3 regions of the Mucilaginibacter sp. AK015 genome follow, and region 3 is predicted to be linked to each of the others. Evidence: riboswitches for the same ligand, from Rfam matches in the RefSeq annotation. Region 3 holds a riboswitch; each other region holds the start of a gene.

Region 1 (6,162 bases), on a different contig from region 3:
TGGTTTATAAGGTTTAAAAAGTTGTGTTTGTAAATGATGTAATTATTATGCGTGGTTAATTTGTTTGAAGGGTGCAGAACAATATCTTTTGCTACCGCGAAAAAGCTGAGTCCGAACCAAAGCGACAGAATAAAGGTCTTGTTGAATAGAATATTTTTTAGTTTTTGCATACAGGTGGCTACAGGTTGCAATAATACGTAAAGGCTGCTATATCCAAAACAAGCCAACGCAAACAAAAAAAAGAGCGCACATGATTGTACGCTCTTTCTAAAGGCAGGGGTATATAATTAAATTACAGCTTCGTACCTTTTTTCAGCGGCCAGGCTAACGCCGGTTAATTGATCGGCAAAAGCAACAAATGCTTTACTATCCGCTATAAGCTGTTGGTTGTCAATTAGTTTTTGCAGGTTTATTTTACCAATTACGAATTTATAGCTGCCCGAGTAAAAGCGCTCGTGAATGTGTTCAAACTCCAGCGCTTCTACAAGCGCTTCGTCCTCGTAACGCAGGTAAATATTTACCTCTACGTTGTTAGTGAACTGCAGGTAGTTATCGGCTTTGGCCTTTTTGTATTCGTACTGGTAATTATAACGCAGCGCGGCTATATCAGACAGTACTGCCGAGCCGGTAGGATGGCCGCCCGCTCCTTTACCAAAAAAGAATTGCTGATCGGCAAAAGCTGCTTGTACGGTTACACCGTTATATTCATATTCTACGTTGTATAAAAATTCAGTTTCATTTACAAATTTTGGCATTACAAACAGGGTTACATGCCTGTCGTCGAGTTCTTTTGCAACAGGTACCAGCTTTATCTTCAGCTTTTTCTCTCGTGCGTATTGCAGATCGTTTGGCGCAAGGTTTTGTATGCCGATGTTAAGCACCTGTACCGGGTCTATCACCACGCCATAAGCATGCGCCGCGGCAATAATAAGTTTATACTTGGCATCGTACCCGCCAACATCCATAGTAGGGTCGGTTTCGGCAAAACCAAGATCCTGGGCCTGTTTAAGGGCTGTATCATAATCAAGGTTCTCTAAATAACCTTTTGAAAGGATATAATTGGATGACCCGTTAAATATACCGCTAATGGAATGCAGCAATTCGTTATCGTAATATTCCTCCAGGTTGCGGATGATAGGAATACTGCCGCAAACCGCGCCTTCATAAAGCAGCGAAGTGCCATACTGGTGCTGCAGCGCTATCAATTCGTCAAGGTACGTGGCGATCATTTTTTTACTGGCCGATACCACATTTTTACCCGAGCTTAAGGCCCGCGATACGATCTCGAACGCGGCCTCGGTATCGTTTATAAGTTCAACCACCGTATTGATCTCGGGATTGTTTAATATCTCGTACCTGTCTGTGGTGAATAATTCTTTCGGCAACGACCGTTCCTTTTCGGGATTTTTTATCGCGATCTTGACAATCTCCAGGTTAAGGTTCTTGGTTTTGATGATATCGTACAATCCCTGGCCTACAACGCCAAATCCGAACAGGCCTATATTTAATTTCTTACTCATTAAGCGATTTTTTGTAGTTCAATAATTTTTCCTTTTACATCTGTTTTAAAAAACGACGTGATGATATTTGTAAGGTCTTCTGTTTCAATTAAAAAGCCATCGTGCCCGTAAAACGAATCCAGTTCGGCAAAGGCCGATTTTGGAATATGCCTGAACAGGTACTGTTGTTCCTCTATAGGGAACAACACATCAGATTTGATACCGATAATCAGCGTGCGTGCCTTGATCAGGCTAAGCGCTTTATCTATGCCATGCCTGCCACGGCCAACATTGTGCGAGTCCATCGCTTTTGACAGGTACCAGTAGCTGTAAGCATTAAAGCGGTTCACCAGCTTTTGCCCCTGGTAGTTCTGATAGGTTGATGCTTTAAAATTATCGGTAACGGTATCGCTATCTTCCTGTTGAGTGATAGCATAGGTTTTATAGCTGCGATAGGATAGTAGTGCAATGCTTCGCGCGGCCTTTAACCCTTTACTGCCGCCGTCAGGCGATCCGGCGTAAAAGGTACGATCGGCACTAATGGCCAGGCGTTGCGACTCGTTAAAGGCAATACCCCAGGGTGAGTGGAGTGCATTGGTTGCTATCAGTATCAGGTTTTTAATACGTTCGGGCTCAATTATGCTCCACTCGATAGCCTGCTGGCCGCCTAATGATCCGCCCAATAGTATTTCGATATGCTCAATTTCCAGATGGTCTGCAAGTATCTTATGCGCCTTAACAATGTCCCTGATCGTAAACTCCGGGAATGCCAGGTAATAAGGCTGCCCTGTAGCGGGGTTAATACTTAACGGATTAACGGTGCCATAAGGCGATCCCAAAACATTGGCGCAAACAATAAAATGATCCTCGGGATTAAAGTGGTCATTGGGGCCGAAAAGGCCTTTCCACCAGTCAAAAACATCGGAATTTGCAGTGAGGGCATGGCATACCCACACTACATTATCCCGGTTTTTATTGAGGTTTCCATAGGTATTAAAGCCGATCTCAAGTCCCTGTAGCTTCTGGCCGGATTCCAGTTCAAACGTTCCGGTATAGGTAAAACTTTGTGTGCTCATTTGTTACTTTCGTTATTTCGGGAGCAGTTGCCTGAACAACCGCTCCCTGATAACATCACTTAAAAAACTAAAAAAAACTAAAAAATTCTTGAAAAAATTAAACTAATTCCGGTTGTTGTACTTTGGCAAATGCCTGTTCAAAATCAGCCTTGATATCATCTATATGTTCAATGCCAACTGCTACCCGCAACTGCGCAGGAGTTACCCCTGCCGACACTTGTTCCGCGTCGCTAAGCTGCTGGTGCGTGGTTGCCGATGGCTGAATGATCAATGTTTTAGCATCGCCCATATTGGCCAGGTGGCTCACCAGCTTTAAATTATCTATCACCTGGTTAGCTGCTTCCTTACCGCCCTTTATTTCGAAAGTAAGCACCGCGCCAAAACCATTTTTCAGGTATTTTTTTGCAAGGATATGATAGGGAGAGGACTCCAGCCCCGGATAATTAACAGATGCCACCTGCGGGTGCTGCTCCAGCCATTTGGCCAGTTCAAGGGCGTTATCAACATGGCGCTGTACACGCAGCGACAAGGTTTCTAAGCCCTGTATATTAAGCCACGAGTTAAACGGCGACTGCGCAGGCCCAAAATCTCTCAGACCTTCCACACGGGCGCGGATAATGAAATTGATATTGCCAAACGGGCCGTTAATGCCAAATACATCGTTAAAAATTAACCCGTGATAACCCTCGCTTGGCTCGGTAAACTGCGGGAATTTGCCGTTGCCCCAGTTATATGTGCCGCCATCTATAATAGCGCCGCCAATACTGGTACCATGGCCGTTTATCCACTTGGTGGTAGATTCTACAACCACATGCGCGCCATGCTGCAACGGGCGAAACAGGTATCCGCCGGCGGCGAAAGTGTTATCTACTATCAGCGGCAGATCGTGCTTTTTGGCTAAGGCCGCCAGCTTTTCAAAATCGGGAATGCTGAAACCGGGGTTTCCAATAGTTTCGGTATAGATGGCTTTAGTTTTACCATCGATATGTTTTTCAATATTTTCGGCGGTATCGTCCTGGGCAAACCGCACCTCGATACCCAGGCGCTTAAACGCCACCTTAAACTGGTTGTAAGTACCTCCATACAAGAAAGGAGAGGTGACAAAGTTATCGCCAGCCTGCAGGATATTATTCAGTGCGATAAACTGAGCCGCCTGGCCCGATGCTGTTGCCAAAGCTGCGATGCCGCCCTCAAGGGCTGCAATGCGCTTTTCAAAAACATCGGTAGTAGGGTTCATGATACGGGTATAGATATTACCGAACTCTTTTAGCGCGAACAGGTTTGCGCCGTGCTCGGCATTATTGAAAACGTATGAAGCAGTTTGATATAAGGGTACCGCGCGCGAGCCTGTTACAGCATCAACTTCCTGACCGGCGTGCAGTTGCAGTGTTTCGAATTTTAAATTAGACATGTTCTGTAGATTTAAGGGATATTGATGAAATATTACAATTATGACAGGATAAAGCTATCCTAAGCGGGCATCACGTGTTTTTTCGGGAAACAGAAAAAGGGAACGTGTACTGCATCAACAGCAGCAGCAACACATACAAATACAGCCTGCAGAAAGGTTGTATACAGAAGAAACACCCGTTTGGGTTTGCGATGTGTTTTGTTGTGCTAAATAAATCAGACTATTCATGACTATTAATTTATATCCCCCGGGTAACATATTTTCCGGGACAGGAATTGGCACCTTCTACACCTTGTAGGGTTGCCAGCGGTTCATCGAGCCTGATCTCTCGCCGCTTCTTTATAAATCAAAATCCGTGTGAGGGAAAATTGATCGATTGGTATCGCTACCAAATAATGTTTCAAATATAGGTCAATAAGGATTTAAGTTCCAAATTAAATTTTAATTTAATTGTCATTTGTCAATAAGACGGCGTTCTTTAGGAACCAAGATAATGGCCTGAATTTTAAATTTATGCCATTGCCTGTTCCAGATCCTCTATCAGGTCATCAATATGCTCTAACCCAACCGATACCCTTAACAGGTTAAAAGGAGTTTTGGTATCAGGGCCTTCAACAGATGCACGATGTTCTATCAGGCTTTCAACGCCACCAAGGCTGGTGGCCTGGGTAAAGATCTTTAGCGCGTTCACCACTTTTTTTGCTTTGTCTTCGCCTCCTTTAAGGGTGAATGACATCATGGCACCGGGATAACTCATCTGCGCTTTTACAATATCATACTGCGGGTGCGATGGCAAACCGGGATACATCACGCTTTCAACGGCGGGGTGTTTCTCTAAAAATTCCGCTAAAAGCAAGGCATTATGCACATGCCCCTTTACACGGTAAGGCAGGGTTTTGATGCTGCGTACCAGGTAGTAACAGTCCATAGGCGAGGGTACCGCGCCGCCCATAGTTTGTACATTTTGGATCTTTTCCCACCAGTGGTTTTTCTGAGCAGTAATAAGCGCCCCGCCCATTAAATCGCTGTGACCGCCAAAATACTTAGTGGAAGAGTGCATCACCAGGTCGGCACCCAATGCGAGCGGCTGCTGGCACAGTGGGGTGGCAAAGGTATTATCGCAAACCACCTTAATATTATGCCCGCGTGCAATAGCAACTACCTTTTTGATGTCAGTAATTTTCAGCAGCGGATTAGACGGCGTTTCTATCCATATTACACCGGTATTGGGTTTAATATGGGCGTTTAACGCATCCTCGTCATTCACATCAATAAAATCAAAATCCAAAATGCCCTCAAACAACGTTTTAAGCTGGTTGCGCAGTCCGTGATACATATCGTCGGGGCAAATGATGTGTGTGCCCGGCTCAAGCGATTGAAATACCGACATACCCGCCGCATTACCTGATGAAAATGCCGCCGCTTCAGCGCCGCCTTCTAACTGTGCCAATACATTTTCTAACGATGCACGGTTAGGGTTTGCCGAACGGCTGTATTGATAACCCGATGAAAATCCGCCATCTTCATCACGCTCAAACGTGGTCGACATTACGATTGGTTGTACAACAGCTTTGGATGAGGCATCGGTGTGGTTACCGGCGTGGATGGCGATAGTTTCTATTTTCATAACAGGGAATAATGTCGCCAAATTAACCAAGAAAATTCAGTTATCAATAGCGGCCGATGCAAAATGGTTCTACATTTTCCTACTGTAACATCATTGTCATACTTGCGTGTTTAAACACGTTCCAAATTAGTAGGTACGTTTTAAAACTAATGCAAATTGCTACATTTGCTCAAATATTTTTCTAAATGGAAGTATCAGAAAACTTCAGGGTATTGCTGGATAACCCCCAACTTTTACCCGAGCTTAAGAACATTGCCGAGAAGGTACTTCATAACCAGCGCATCACTTTTGATGAAGGCGTTTTGCTTTACGAAAAAGCTGAACTGGGCTACCTGGGAGTACTTGCCAACTACATACGCGAACAAAAACACGGTGACAAAACTTATTTTAACCGTAACTTTCATATCGAGCCGACTAATCTTTGTGTTTACGATTGCAAATTTTGCTCCTACTCGCGCCTCATAAAACAACGTGCCGACGGGTGGGAATACACGATGCAGGAGATGCTCGACATTGTTAAAAAGTACGATGACCAACCCGTTACCGAAG
Region 2 (6,162 bases), on a different contig from region 3:
TTTTGCATAGCCTTGCCTGGCAGCAGGATAAAGCCGGTTTTAAAAAACGTATTGCCCGATACCTCGCCATTGCCGATAAGCACGGCATTAAAACCATGTTTGTGTTTTTTGATGACTGCTGGAACGCCGGTGCCAAAATTGGCACCCAGCCTGCGCCAAAGGTTGGCGTACACAATTCAGGCTGGCTTCAGGACCCGGGCAACCGCCTGAACAACCCCGGCGAAACCGCCATGTTGCAGGCTTACGTAACTGACGTTATGACTGCCTTTAAGCACGACAAGCGCATACTGCTGTGGGACCTGTATAACGAGCCGGGCAATTCCGGTAAAAAGGATGCCTCGCTTGCATTGCTTAACAAAGTATTTACCTGGGCACGGGCGGTAAACCCCGATCAGCCTGTATCCGCTGGTTTATGGGATTGGAGTTTTGAAAAATTGAATGCCTACCAGGCCCTTAACTCGGATATTATTACTTACCACGATTATACCGACGAAGCCTCACACCTAAAAACTATACAACTATTAAAAAGCCACGGCAAACCGCTTATCTGTACCGAATATATGGCCCGCACCCGCGGAAGCAAATTTGCCAATGTAATGCCTATGCTCAAAAAAGAGAACGTGGGCGCACTTAATTGGGGTTTTGTAATGGGTAAAACCAATACCATTTACGCCTGGGATAACCCAATTCCTGATGGCAGTGAACCTAAAGAGTGGTTCCACGATATATTCCGGAAGGATGGCACACCTTACAGGGCCGAAGAAGTGGAGCTGATAAAAAAACTAAACGGAAAGTAGAACAGCAATACGCCCGGTATGTTGCAGGCATTTTTATAGCTTTGCGGCCATGAAGGCGAGCTTTAAATTATTCGATTTTACACAAAAGGTTAACTATAAAACCGAAATACTGGCCGGCCTTACTGTTGCCATGACCATGATGCCCGAATCATTGTCGTTCGCCATACTGGCGGGCTTCCCGCCATTGGTAGGTTTGTATGCCGCTTTTATAATGGGGCTTGTTACCGCTATATTCGGCGGAAGGCCGGGGCTCGTTTCGGGCGGGGCAGGGGCCACGGTTGTAGTGCTGATAGCATTAATGAAGGCCAACGGGATAGAATATGTATTTGCCGCAGTGGCATTAGCAGGCATTATCCAGATCGCTATTGGGGTGTTTAAACTGGCAAAGCTTATCCGGCTGGTGCCGCAACCTGTTATGTATGGTTTTGTAAACGGCCTGGCGGTGATCATTTTTATGGCGCAGCTACAACAATTTAAAACGGTGGTTAACGGGCAGCCGGCCTGGCTTAGCGGCGCTCCATTGTTAATTATGGGCGGCCTTGTGGCGTTAACCATAGCTATTGTGGTGCTTTTCCCAAAAATTACCAGGGCGGTACCATCGTCGCTGGTGGCAATTATTGTTGTATTTGTTTTGGTGCTGGGTTTTGGTATCCACACAAAAACAGTAAGCGATATTGCATCTGTCAGCGGTGGCTTCCCGCCTTTTCATATTCCTGCCATACCTTTAAGCCTGCACACACTCAACATTATTTTCCCTTATGCTTTAATTATGGCGGCTGTAGGCTTAACAGAGGGCCTGCTTACCTTAAACCTGGTTGATGAAATGACCGCAACAAGGGGCAACGGCAACCGCGAATGTATAGCCCAGGGAAGCGCCAATATTTTAAATGGTTTCTTTTTTGGGATGGGCGGCTGCCCCATGATAGCGCAAACCCTGGTAAACTTATCAGCAGGCGCCAGGGCAAGGTTATCGGGTATAATAGCATCGCTAACTATTTTATTGATTATACTTTTTGGGGCGCCTGTTATAGGCAAACTGCCAATGGCCGCCCTTACCGGTGTGATGATCATGGTGGCATTTGGTACTTTTGAATGGATAAGCTTCAGGATATTTAATAAAATGCCCAAACAGGATGTATTTGTGGGGATATTAGTTGCTGTTATAACTATACTGCTGCACAACCTTGCATTGGCTGTGTTGATAGGCGTTATTATATCGGCCCTGGTATTTGCCTGGGAAAGTGCAAAACGCATCCGCGCCCGTAAATATGTAGACGGTAATGGCGCCAAACATTACGAAATTTACGGCCCGTTATTTTTTGGATCGGTAACGGCGTTTTCTGAAAAGTTTGACATCTCCGGCGATCCTGACGAAGTGATTATAGACTTTAAAGACAGTCGCGTTGCCGATATGTCGGGTATCCAAGCCCTTAACAAATTAACAGAGCGATATCGTAAGGCAGGCAAAAAACTCCATTTAAAGCATCTGAGTAAAGATTGCATCGCTTTGCTAAAAAATGCCGCTGATGTTATTGATGTAAATATTATGGAAGACCCGCATTACTGGGTAGCAACAGAAAAGAGTTATAATATATAGATTATCTTCCTGAAATTTAGCTGTTTAAAACAGATGTTAAAAATAAATTATAAAGTCTATAGGAATTATAGAATTTATAATTACTTTTGTAATGTAATCGTTCTTTAAATATATACTTATCCAGAAAGACAGAGGGAAAGGCCCTATGATGTCTTAGCAACCTGTACAGCTTTTAGCTTGTGTAAGGTGCTAATTCCTGCTTCGCCGCATAGCGTCGGAGACAGATAAGCTGATTTAAAAGACCACCATGTTTTGCATCCAAAACATGCTCTTGCATCTGCCGGCATCCCTTCAAATTTCCTGTATAAGTTTTGTAACTATTAGCATAGCATTAATGGCTGTATATTTTTATATCAACTTAAAATTTAAAAAGACATGAGTTTACGAATTGGCGACGACGCCCCAAATTTTAAAGCACAAACATCACAAGGAGAAATAGATTTTTACGAATACCTGGGCGATAGCTGGGGTGTGCTTTTCTCGCACCCGGCTGATTATACCCCCGTTTGCACCACTGAACTGGGCAAAACCGCAGCGCTCAAAGACGAGTTTGCAAAGCGTAATGTAAAAGTAGTAGCCTTAAGCACCGATAATGTAGAATCGCACAAGGGGTGGATAAAAGACATCAATGAGACCCAGGATGTTGAAGTTACGTTCCCGATCATAGGCGATGAAACCCGCGAGATATCGCAAGCTTACGACATGATACATCCTAATGCTTCGCTAACAGCAACCGTGCGCTCGTTATTTATTATCGGCCCCGATAAAAAGATAAAACTGATCATCAGCTACCCGGCATCAACCGGCAGAAATTTCCAGGAGATATTGAGGGTGATAGATAGCCTGCAGTTAACCGCTTACCACAGCGTTGCTACCCCTGCCGATTGGAAAGACGGCGAAGATGTTGTGGTGCTTCCATCAATCAAAACAGAAGATATCCCGGCTAAATTCCCTAAAGGGTTTAAAGAGGTAAAACCGTATTTGCGTACAACGCCCCAGCCCAATAAATAACTGGCTGAAAGATAAAGTCGCGTGGCCGAGAGGATAGGTGTGGGTCTGCAAAACCTTTAACGGTAGTTCGAATCTACCCGCGACGTCTGAAACTATACTGACTGACTATAATGACGGGGCGGTGGGCTGAGGAGTCCATCGCCTTTTTTGGTTACTGCCCGGTCATCGCCAGGCTTGGCCACTCTCTAATTTTTCACCCTCTTTGCGTAGCAGAAAGGGCCACGCACGAAGTGTCGCTTGGTGAGTAAACTAACACACTACATAAAAAATTCCCCCATTTCATTGTATCTTTACGTATGAACACTACCACTCACCCCTGGCCAAAACTCGATTATCATTACCTGAAGGACACCCTTGCCACGGTACACATGTGGACACAAATGATAGGCAAGGTGCGCCTCAAAAAAATGCCGTGGATAAACCACTCGTGGCAGGTTACGCTGTATGTAAGCGCTACAGGCTTAACAACAGGCAGCATACCCTACGGCGGCGGGGTGTTCCAGATAGACCTTGATTTTATAAAGCATCAACTGCATATCACCACCAGTACGGGCGAAAATATCTCATCGGCATTAGGCGCCGAAACCATAGCCGCTTTCTACAACGAGTTATGGCTAACCTGAGGTTGGCGGGTATTGAAGTGGAAATTTATGCCGCGCCTAATGAGGTTGACCCGGCCATACCCTTCGCCGAAAACCAAAAGCCATGTACTTACGACAGCGATGTGATGCACAACCTGTGGCAGGCGCTCATCAGGATACACAATGTTTTTACTGATTTCAGGGCAGGCTTTTTGGGCAAATGCAGCCCGGTACATTTCTTTTGGGGCGCGTTCGACCTGGCAGTTACCCGTTTCAGCGGCCGGCCGGCGCCCAAACACCCCGGCGGCGCGCCCAACATGCCCGATGATGTAATGCAGGAAGCATACTCGCACGAGGTTAGCTCATGCGGGTTTTGGCCGGGCAGCGAGGCGTTTCCGCAGCCGGCGTTCTACGCCTATTGTTACCCAACTCCTGAAGATTACGGCAAGCAGCAGGTGAGCCCACCCGAAGCCTTTTACAGCCAGGAAATGGGCGAATATTTTTTAATGTACGAAATGGTACAGCAAGCCGCCAACCCCGAAAATACCCTGATGCAGTTTTTGCAAACTACCTATAATGCCGCCGCCACAACAGGTAATTGGGATAGAGCATTAGAGTGTGATTTGCAGGGTTTTAAAAATTAATCGCCAATTCAAATGTTCGCGCTTGAGCGGGCGGTTGGCTATTATAACGGAAAAGTTCGTTCTCCCGGAGAGGGTTTAGGTGAGGCCACTTTCCGCAAACACCACGTTGTCATGCACCGTAAATTTTGCACGTTGGTGGTTTTTATCGGCTCAAAAAGTTCGCCGCCTAAGCTGGCTGTGTACTCCATTAGCACCTGTTCGTTCACCAAAAAGCGTTCGGAGCCATCTGGTAGGGCGTAGCGGCTATTGCCCAGGGGAATCACTTTATCCTCGATGCCAATATCAGATGCCAGCCGCGCGAAAAAATAACCGCCGGTTTTTAATGCGCACCATATTGATCGCAGCATGGCGTCGAAGTGATTGCTATCGGCTGCAAAATGCAGTACTGCGCTGCAAACTATCAGGTCGAACATTTCATCCTCAAAGGGCAGTTGTTCGGCTTTGCCTATGCTGAAGTTTGTTGGCGGAGTAGCCGGAGCCAGCTCTTTGGCCAATGCTTTTACCAGCGCCACTGCTTCAGGATTTGGGTCGATGCCATAAACCTCATAGCCGTTTTGCAGAAAGTATACGATGTTTCGCCCGCCGCCGCAGCCAACATCCAGCACGTTTGTGCACCCATCAAAGCGTCCCTTCAAAAGCTGGTCGAAAAGGTAGATATCAATATTGCCGTAAAGCTGCTGCAAGCGGTTTGCCATGTTGGTATTTAGTTTAGCGTTGTAGTCGACTCTCCCCGACTGGGGAAATTGGTTCTTAAATCCTCCCCCTCTTTGCGCAGCAGAGAGGGGGCAGGGGGTGAGTCGGCCCGGCTGCAATGTAACAATATTGCAATGGCTTTAAAAATTTGGTTTGATAAGCCAATGTGCTTATGCATTATCGCATAATATTTATATTATTGTGTACCGTTAACACAATAGCGGTGGTATTATCTCACATCCTAAGTACCATACCAATTGCTAAAACCAAAGTTTACCCTATTACTAATGTGCTGTTGCATGTTTAGTAGTTTTGTTTTCGCGCAAAAAAAGAACGCCGGTTACAAATACCATATCAAGCGTGCTGCATCCCCCATAAAAATTGATGGTTTGCTTGATGAAGCCGACTGGCTTAAGGCCGATACTACAAGCCCGTTTTTTATGGTATTGCCTATGGATACCAGCCTTGCCAAACTACGCACAGTAGTTCGCCTGGCGTATGATAACGATAACTTTTACATATCGGCGGTTTGCTATACGCCAACAGCAGGCTATATGGTGGAATCGCTGAAGCGCGATTTTAGCTTTCTGAAGAATGATAACTTCATCTTTTTTATGGATCCCTTTGATGCCCGTACCGATGGCTTTAGCTTCGGCGCCAACGCGGCAGGGGCCCAATGGGATGGCACCATGTATGAAGGCAGCAAGGTTGACCTGAGTTGGGATAACAAGTGGTACTCGGCTGTAAAAAATTATCCGGATAAATGGGTGTTCGAAGCGGCCATTCCTTTTAAAAGTATTCGTTACAAAAAAGGCATAAAAGAGTGGGGAATAAACTTT
Region 3 (6,162 bases):
TCGGTTTTCAGGTTTGGTGCTTCAAAGTGCTTTTCGGGGTAGCCTGCAACACCTATGCAAAAATCCGTCTTCATAATGCCTTCGTAATGCTCGTGCAGGTAAACACCGTTGTTCATGTTCACTACTTGCTGCAGCAGGTCGGTAGCGTAGCAATGCCCGTTTGGTGTCGGAACAAAAGAGGCATCGCCGCGGCGGGCGTCACCGCGCAGCACCAGCACATTATCGATACCTAAAAACTGCAGGTCTATCAGGCCGTTCTCGGTTTCATCTTTGGTAAAACCGCCGCAAAGTAAATGCGGAACAGTATCTACCTTGTACTTATTCATGATAGCCGCGCAAATGGCAATAGTGCCGGGGCGCTTGCGGTAGGCAAGTTTCTCCAGCAAGCCGGTTTCGTGTTCTTTGTAAATGTAATCCTCGCGCAGCGAGGTAACATCAATAAACGGCGGCTTAAACTCCATCAGCGGGTCGATAGCATCGTAAATGCCCTGTATGCTCTGCCCCTTTAATGGCGGGATCAGTTCAAAAGAGAAAAGTGTTTTGCCGTTGGCGTTAGCAATATGCTCCGTTATTTTCATGTTGAGTTTAGTCTAATTTAATGCGTCATTGCGGGGCACGAAGCAATCTCTGAACTGTGCATATGGATATGCTTATCGGTAGATTGCTTCGTACCTCGCAATGACGCGCTGTTAGTAATTAAGGTTAGGCCCGAGCCAGCGTTCAACTGTATCTACTGACATATTCTTCCGCCTTGCATAATCCTCCACCTGGTCTTTACTTATCTTGTTCAAACCAAAATACCTTGCCTGCGGGTGGGCGAAATAAAAGCCGCTTACCGATGCTGCCGGTGTCATGGCCAGGCTTTCGGTAAGGTGCATGTGGGCGTTATCCTCCGCCTTTAATAGCTCAAACAAGGTGGTTTTTTCGGTATGGTCAGGGCAGGCGGGATAACCAGGTGCCGGGCGTATGCCCTGGTATTCTTCCTTGATCAATTCTTCCGCGCCTAATTGCTCAGCCTTTGCGTAACCCCAGTATTCCTTTCTTACCAGTTCGTGCATTTTTTCGGCAAAAGCTTCTGCAAAGCGATCGGCAATGGCTTTGGCCATAATGCTGTTGTAATCGTCATGATCCGCCTCAAACACGGCCACCAATTCGTCGCAGCTAAGTCCGGCTGTCACCGCGAAGCCGCCAAAATAATCGGCCACACCGCTTTCTTTCGGAGCGATAAAATCCGACAGGGCATAATAGGGTTCGCCTTTCACCTTTTCGTTTTGCTGGCGAAGCGTATGAATACGCGTAAGCAAATGCTGCCGGGTGTCGTCGGTATATAATTCAATATCGTCGCCAACGCTGTTTGCCGGCCAAAAGCCAATAACACCACTCGCGCGAAGCAGTTTTTCGTCAACAATTTTCTTTAACAGTACCTGTGCGTCGTCAAAAAGCTTCTGGGCTTCGTCGCCCACAAACTTATCGGCAAATATTTTAGGGTAGCTGCCGCGTAACTCCCAGGTATGAAAGAACGGTGTCCAGTCGATATAAGGCACCAGCTCTTCCAGCGGAAAGTTTTCAAATGCTTTAATACCGGTAAAAGCAGGCGCGGGCGCTACGGTTTTCAGGTCTATCTGAAACTTTTGCTCCCGGGCCTGTTCAATGCTTACAAAACGCTTGTCGCTTTTTTTGTTGGCATGGGCTTCCCGGGCTTTGGCGTATTCGTCTTTTATGCCCTGTATATAATCCTCGCGGGTATCACGGTTCATCAGGCTGCTGCAAACGGTTACGCTGCGCGATGCATCCAACACATGAATAGCCCCGCCAGAATAATGCGGCGCTACCTTTACTGCCGCGTGGATGCGCGAGGTAGTTGCCCCGCCAATGATCAGCGGAATGGTAAAACCTTCGCGCTCCATTTCTTTGGCAAAATGCACCATCTCGTCGAGCGACGGGGTAATTAAACCGCTAAGGCCGATGATATCCACCTCGTGTTTTCTTGCTTCTTCAATTATCTTTTGCGCCGGTACCATTACCCCAAGATCTATCACCTCGAAGTTGTTACAGGCCAATACCACGCCTACTATATTTTTACCAATATCGTGCACATCGCCTTTTACGGTGGCCATTAATACCTTGCCAGCATTAGCACGACTGCCGCTGCTATCCTCACCGGCATCAATAACGCGTTGTTTCTCCTGTTCGATAAAGGGGAGTAAATATGCCACCGCCTTTTTCATTACCCGGGCCGATTTTACCACCTGCGGCAAAAACATTTTACCGGCGCCAAACAGGTCGCCTACTACGTTCATGCCATCCATCAGCGGGCCTTCAATAACCTCTAAGGGCTTGGCAAATTTCTGGCGCGCTTCTTCTACATCATCATCCAGGTACTCGATAATGCCTTTTACCAGCGCGTGCGACAGGCGCTGTTCTACCGTCCCCTTGCGCCATTCTTCGTCGCGCACCACTTCTTTACCTTTGCTTTTAATGGTATCGGCAAACTCAACCAAACGCTCGGTGGCATCTTCGCGGCGGTTTAGTAAAACGTCTTCCACAAGCTCAAGCAGGTCTTTTGGTATCTCCTCGTAAACTTCCAGCATCCCGGCGTTTACGATACCCATATCCAGCCCGGCTTTTATGGCATGGTACAGGAACGCCGAGTGCATTGCTTCGCGTACCACGTTATTGCCCCGGAACGAGAACGATATGTTACTTACCCCACCGCTAACCTTGGCCAGCGGCAGGTTTTGTTTTATCCAGCGGGTAGCCTCAATAAAATCTACTGCATAGTTGTTATGCTCTTCCAGCCCGGTTGCTACGGTTAAAATATTGGGATCGAAGATGATATCCTGGGGTGGAAAACCAACCTCATCAACCAGAATACGGTAACTGCGTTCGCAAATCTCTTTACGGCGTTCCAGCGAATCGGCCTGCCCCGTTTCATCAAAGGCCATTACTACTGTGGCAGCGCCGTAGCTTAATATTTTGCGGGCATATTCTTTAAATTTCTCTTCGCCTTCTTTCAGCGAGATAGAGTTGACGATACCTTTGCCCTGCAGGCATTTAAGCCCGGCCTCGATAACCGACCATTTGGAGGAATCGATCATGATGGGCAGTTTGGCAATATCCGGTTCACTGGCAACCAGGTTCAGGAATTTTACCATCACAGCTTCCGAGTCGATCATCCCCTCGTCCATGTTGATATCGATCACCTGTGCGCCGCCTTCTACCTGCTGCAGGGCAACGCTCAGGGCGGCCTCATAATCTTCGGCAAGGATAAGTTTAGAAAATTTTGGCGACCCGGTAATATTGGTACGCTCGCCAATATTTACAAAGTTTGTTTCGGGCGTAAGGGTAACGGCTTCCAGCCCGCTTAGGCGCAGGTAGGGCTTAATTTCGGGTATCTGCCTTGGCGGATATTTAGCGGCCTTATCGGCAATACATTTAATATGCTCGGGCGTGGTGCCACAGCAGCCGCCTACTATATTTACCAGGCCTGCCTTCATAAAATCATCAACCTGGTGAGCGGTTTCGTGCGGGGTCTCGTCATAAGCGCCAAATTCGTTTGGCAGGCCCGCGTTGGGGTAGGCGGAGATGAACACACCCGCCTTTTCAGACAGCTCCTCTAAGTGGGGCCGCATCTCGCGGGCGCCCAAAGCACAGTTTAACCCTACCGATAAGAGGTGGGCGTGACTGATAGAGTTCCAAAATGCCTCTACCGTTTGCCCTGATAAGGTACGGCCTGATGCGTCTGTAATGGTACCCGATATCATGATGCCGCCGGTTTCCCTAAAGGCAGGGTAATCTTTACCGGCTGCCTTGCATTCACTTTTATACCTGTCGATGGCGAACAGTGCTGCCTTGGCGTTCAGGGTATCAAATATGGTTTCAACCAGTAACAGGTCCGAGCCGCCATCAACCAAACCCCGTACCTGGGCGTAATAAGCCTCGGCCAGGTCGTCAAAGGTAACGGCGCGGTAACCCGGGTCGTTCACATCCGGCGACAGCGATGCGGTACGGTTTGTGGGACCTACGGCTCCGGCTACAAAGCGCGGTTTTGAAAGGTCGCGTTTGGTGTATTCGTTGGCTACTTCACGCGCAATGCGGGCACCCTCGTAACTCAGTTCATAATCAAGTTCCTCGAGGTGATAATCGGCCAGCGATATGCGTTGTGTGCTAAAAGTATTTGTTTCGATGATGTCTGCACCCGCCTCCAGGTACTCGGCATGGATAGCTTTGATCACATCCGGCCGGGTGATGTTCAGCAGGTCGTTATTGCCTTTCAGATCGGATGGGTGGTCGCGAAAACGCTCCCCGCGAAAATCCTGCTCGGTGAGCTCGTACCGCTGTATCATGGTACCCATAGCTCCGTCAATAACCAGAATGCGCTTTTGTAACTCTCTTCTAATATCCATTTGTTGAGATGTGAGACAGGAGAATTTGAGATTTGAGAAAAAAAGCATAGCTAAGGCTATCTCATATCTCACGTCTAAAATCTCATATCTATTCCAGCTTACTCGAAAAGTCGGGTGTTAAATTGACTTTCACTTATCTGTCCCCGGTTATTCTTTTAACCGGAGTAGAATGTAGCACCTTGTTAAGTAACAGGTTGCTAAGACATCGCAGGGTCTAATCCCTCCGTCTTTCTCCATAAGCGGTACAAATATGAGTAATAATGTTGTAAAGTGCAAGCGTATAAATTACACGAAGTTTGGCTGAAGCCAAAATGATTTGTCTGGCTATCCGTTGGCTAAAGCCAACGGCAATGATTCCATTTTCAAACTGTACCGTTTGTACCGTATGCGGGACAAAGCAACGCTACCCGTTGAATAAAGCAAACGGCATGATTCGATTTTCAACCGTACTGTTTGAGGGGCAAAACAAGTTATATTTTAAGCCGGGTTCATTGCCGCCCGATTTATGGGGCGAACGAAAGCGGCCGTGATTCATTTCAATTGTGCGATTTGTACTATATGCGGGACAAAGCAAGTTCTATTTAAGCAGGGTTTATTGCCGTTCCATTTATGGGACGGATAACACTCAGGTCTTCATGGCTTAGCCAAAACCTTTGAACCAAAAAAGCCGCCTGCTGATAGCAAACGGCTTTCAATTTTTATTTATGATATCCGATTATCTTCTGTTGCCGAAAATGCGCAACAACCACAGGAACAAGTTAACGAAATTCATATACAGCGTTAACGCACCCATAATTGCCAGTTTTTTGCCATCCGCGTCTCCATATTCTATACCGGCGCCAATCCTTTTTAACCTTTGTACATTAAAGGCAGTTAAGCCAACAAATATCGCAACCATTATGTAGCTGATAAGTAAATCAAAGCTACTGCTACGGAATAAAAAAACATTCAGAACCGTAGCAATTATACCGCCAATAAGCAGCATGATCAGGATAGAACCAAATTTTGTAAGGTCCTGCTGAGTAGTATAACCGCCGATAGCCATAACTCCAAACACTACGGCTGCTGTTATGAAGGATGATGCTATAGTTCCAAAAGAATATAAGTAAAATATATAGCTAATGCTAATACCCATAACAGCCGAAAATGCTACAAACATTACAACGGTTGATATTAAACTCATTTTTTCAAAACGACCTCTTAAAATTAATATAAAAATTAGCGGCGCAAACATAGTAACGATACCTAAAATGTTGTTCTGCCCGGTTTCCGGGTCGCGCAGCATGGCTGACAGCTGCGGTATAAAAGCAAACAGGTATGTGCATGCAGATGATATGCCCAAAGCAACAAACATCCACACAAATACATTAGCAATGAACTTGCGGGATGCTTCAGGGTTTTCTACGTAACTTACGTTATCGTAAACGTATTCAAAATTATCGGTTTTGGTTTCCATGTATTTCAGAAATTATTTGTACGAATATAATAAAAACGATGTAATGATTGAAAAAGTTGTACCTGTTAAAAAGGTTACAATTGGCTGTGAATTCTAACTTAATCTTTTAGTTAACTGCTCTTCTACTTTTTTAAACATTTGCAGCGGCTTCAATGCCCTCCAGTGAAGGTCATCAAGCTGACCGCCAAAATTGATGTAATAATCAATGTTGCTGTGTTTAAACTCGGATATCACATGGTCGCGGAAGTTTATGCCGGCTATCCAGCCATCTTCAACCTCCTGGAACCACTCTTCGTAATA

Evidence for each region. A riboswitch is a leader RNA that binds a small molecule or an ion and turns the genes downstream of it on or off. The one in region 3 is predicted to bind S-adenosylmethionine.
Region 1: linked by a shared signal. The riboswitch ahead of HDC91_RS02505 (O-acetylhomoserine aminocarboxypropyltransferase/cysteine synthase family protein) and the one ahead of metH (methionine synthase) in region 3 are both predicted to bind S-adenosylmethionine.
Region 2: linked by a shared signal. The riboswitch ahead of HDC91_RS09645 (peroxiredoxin) and the one ahead of metH (methionine synthase) in region 3 are both predicted to bind S-adenosylmethionine.

What each region holds. Positions count from the first base shown of each region.
Region 1 covers NZ_JACHCV010000001.1:586,683-592,844, reverse strand. The annotation lists gene HDC91_RS02520 (glycosyltransferase family 87 protein) at 1-170, opposite strand, end outside; gene HDC91_RS02515 (homoserine dehydrogenase) at 288-1,520, opposite strand; gene metX (homoserine O-acetyltransferase) at 1,520-2,575, opposite strand; gene HDC91_RS02505 (O-acetylhomoserine aminocarboxypropyltransferase/cysteine synthase family protein) at 2,673-3,986, opposite strand; SAM riboswitch class I at 4,222-4,334, opposite strand; gene HDC91_RS02500 (PLP-dependent aspartate aminotransferase family protein) at 4,498-5,613, opposite strand; gene mqnE (aminofutalosine synthase MqnE) at 5,799-6,162, shown strand, end outside.
Region 2 covers NZ_JACHCV010000002.1:109,894-116,055, reverse strand. The annotation lists gene HDC91_RS09655 (glycoside hydrolase family 2 TIM barrel-domain containing protein) at 1-797, shown strand, start outside; gene HDC91_RS09650 (SulP family inorganic anion transporter) at 847-2,394, shown strand; SAM riboswitch class I at 2,508-2,625, shown strand; gene HDC91_RS09645 (peroxiredoxin) at 2,770-3,405, shown strand; tRNA gene HDC91_RS09640 (tRNA-Cys) at 3,421-3,491, shown strand; partial or broken gene HDC91_RS09635 (DUF5996 family protein) at 3,702-4,630, shown strand; gene HDC91_RS09630 (class I SAM-dependent methyltransferase) at 4,672-5,325, opposite strand; gene HDC91_RS09625 (carbohydrate binding family 9 domain-containing protein) at 5,623-6,162, shown strand, end outside.
Region 3 covers NZ_JACHCV010000004.1:118,747-124,908, forward strand. The annotation lists gene metF (methylenetetrahydrofolate reductase [NAD(P)H]) at 1-578, opposite strand, end outside; gene metH (methionine synthase) at 690-4,406, opposite strand; SAM riboswitch class I at 4,537-4,648, opposite strand; gene HDC91_RS15460 (Bax inhibitor-1/YccA family protein) at 5,122-5,862, opposite strand; gene HDC91_RS15465 (hypothetical protein) at 5,956-6,162, opposite strand, start outside.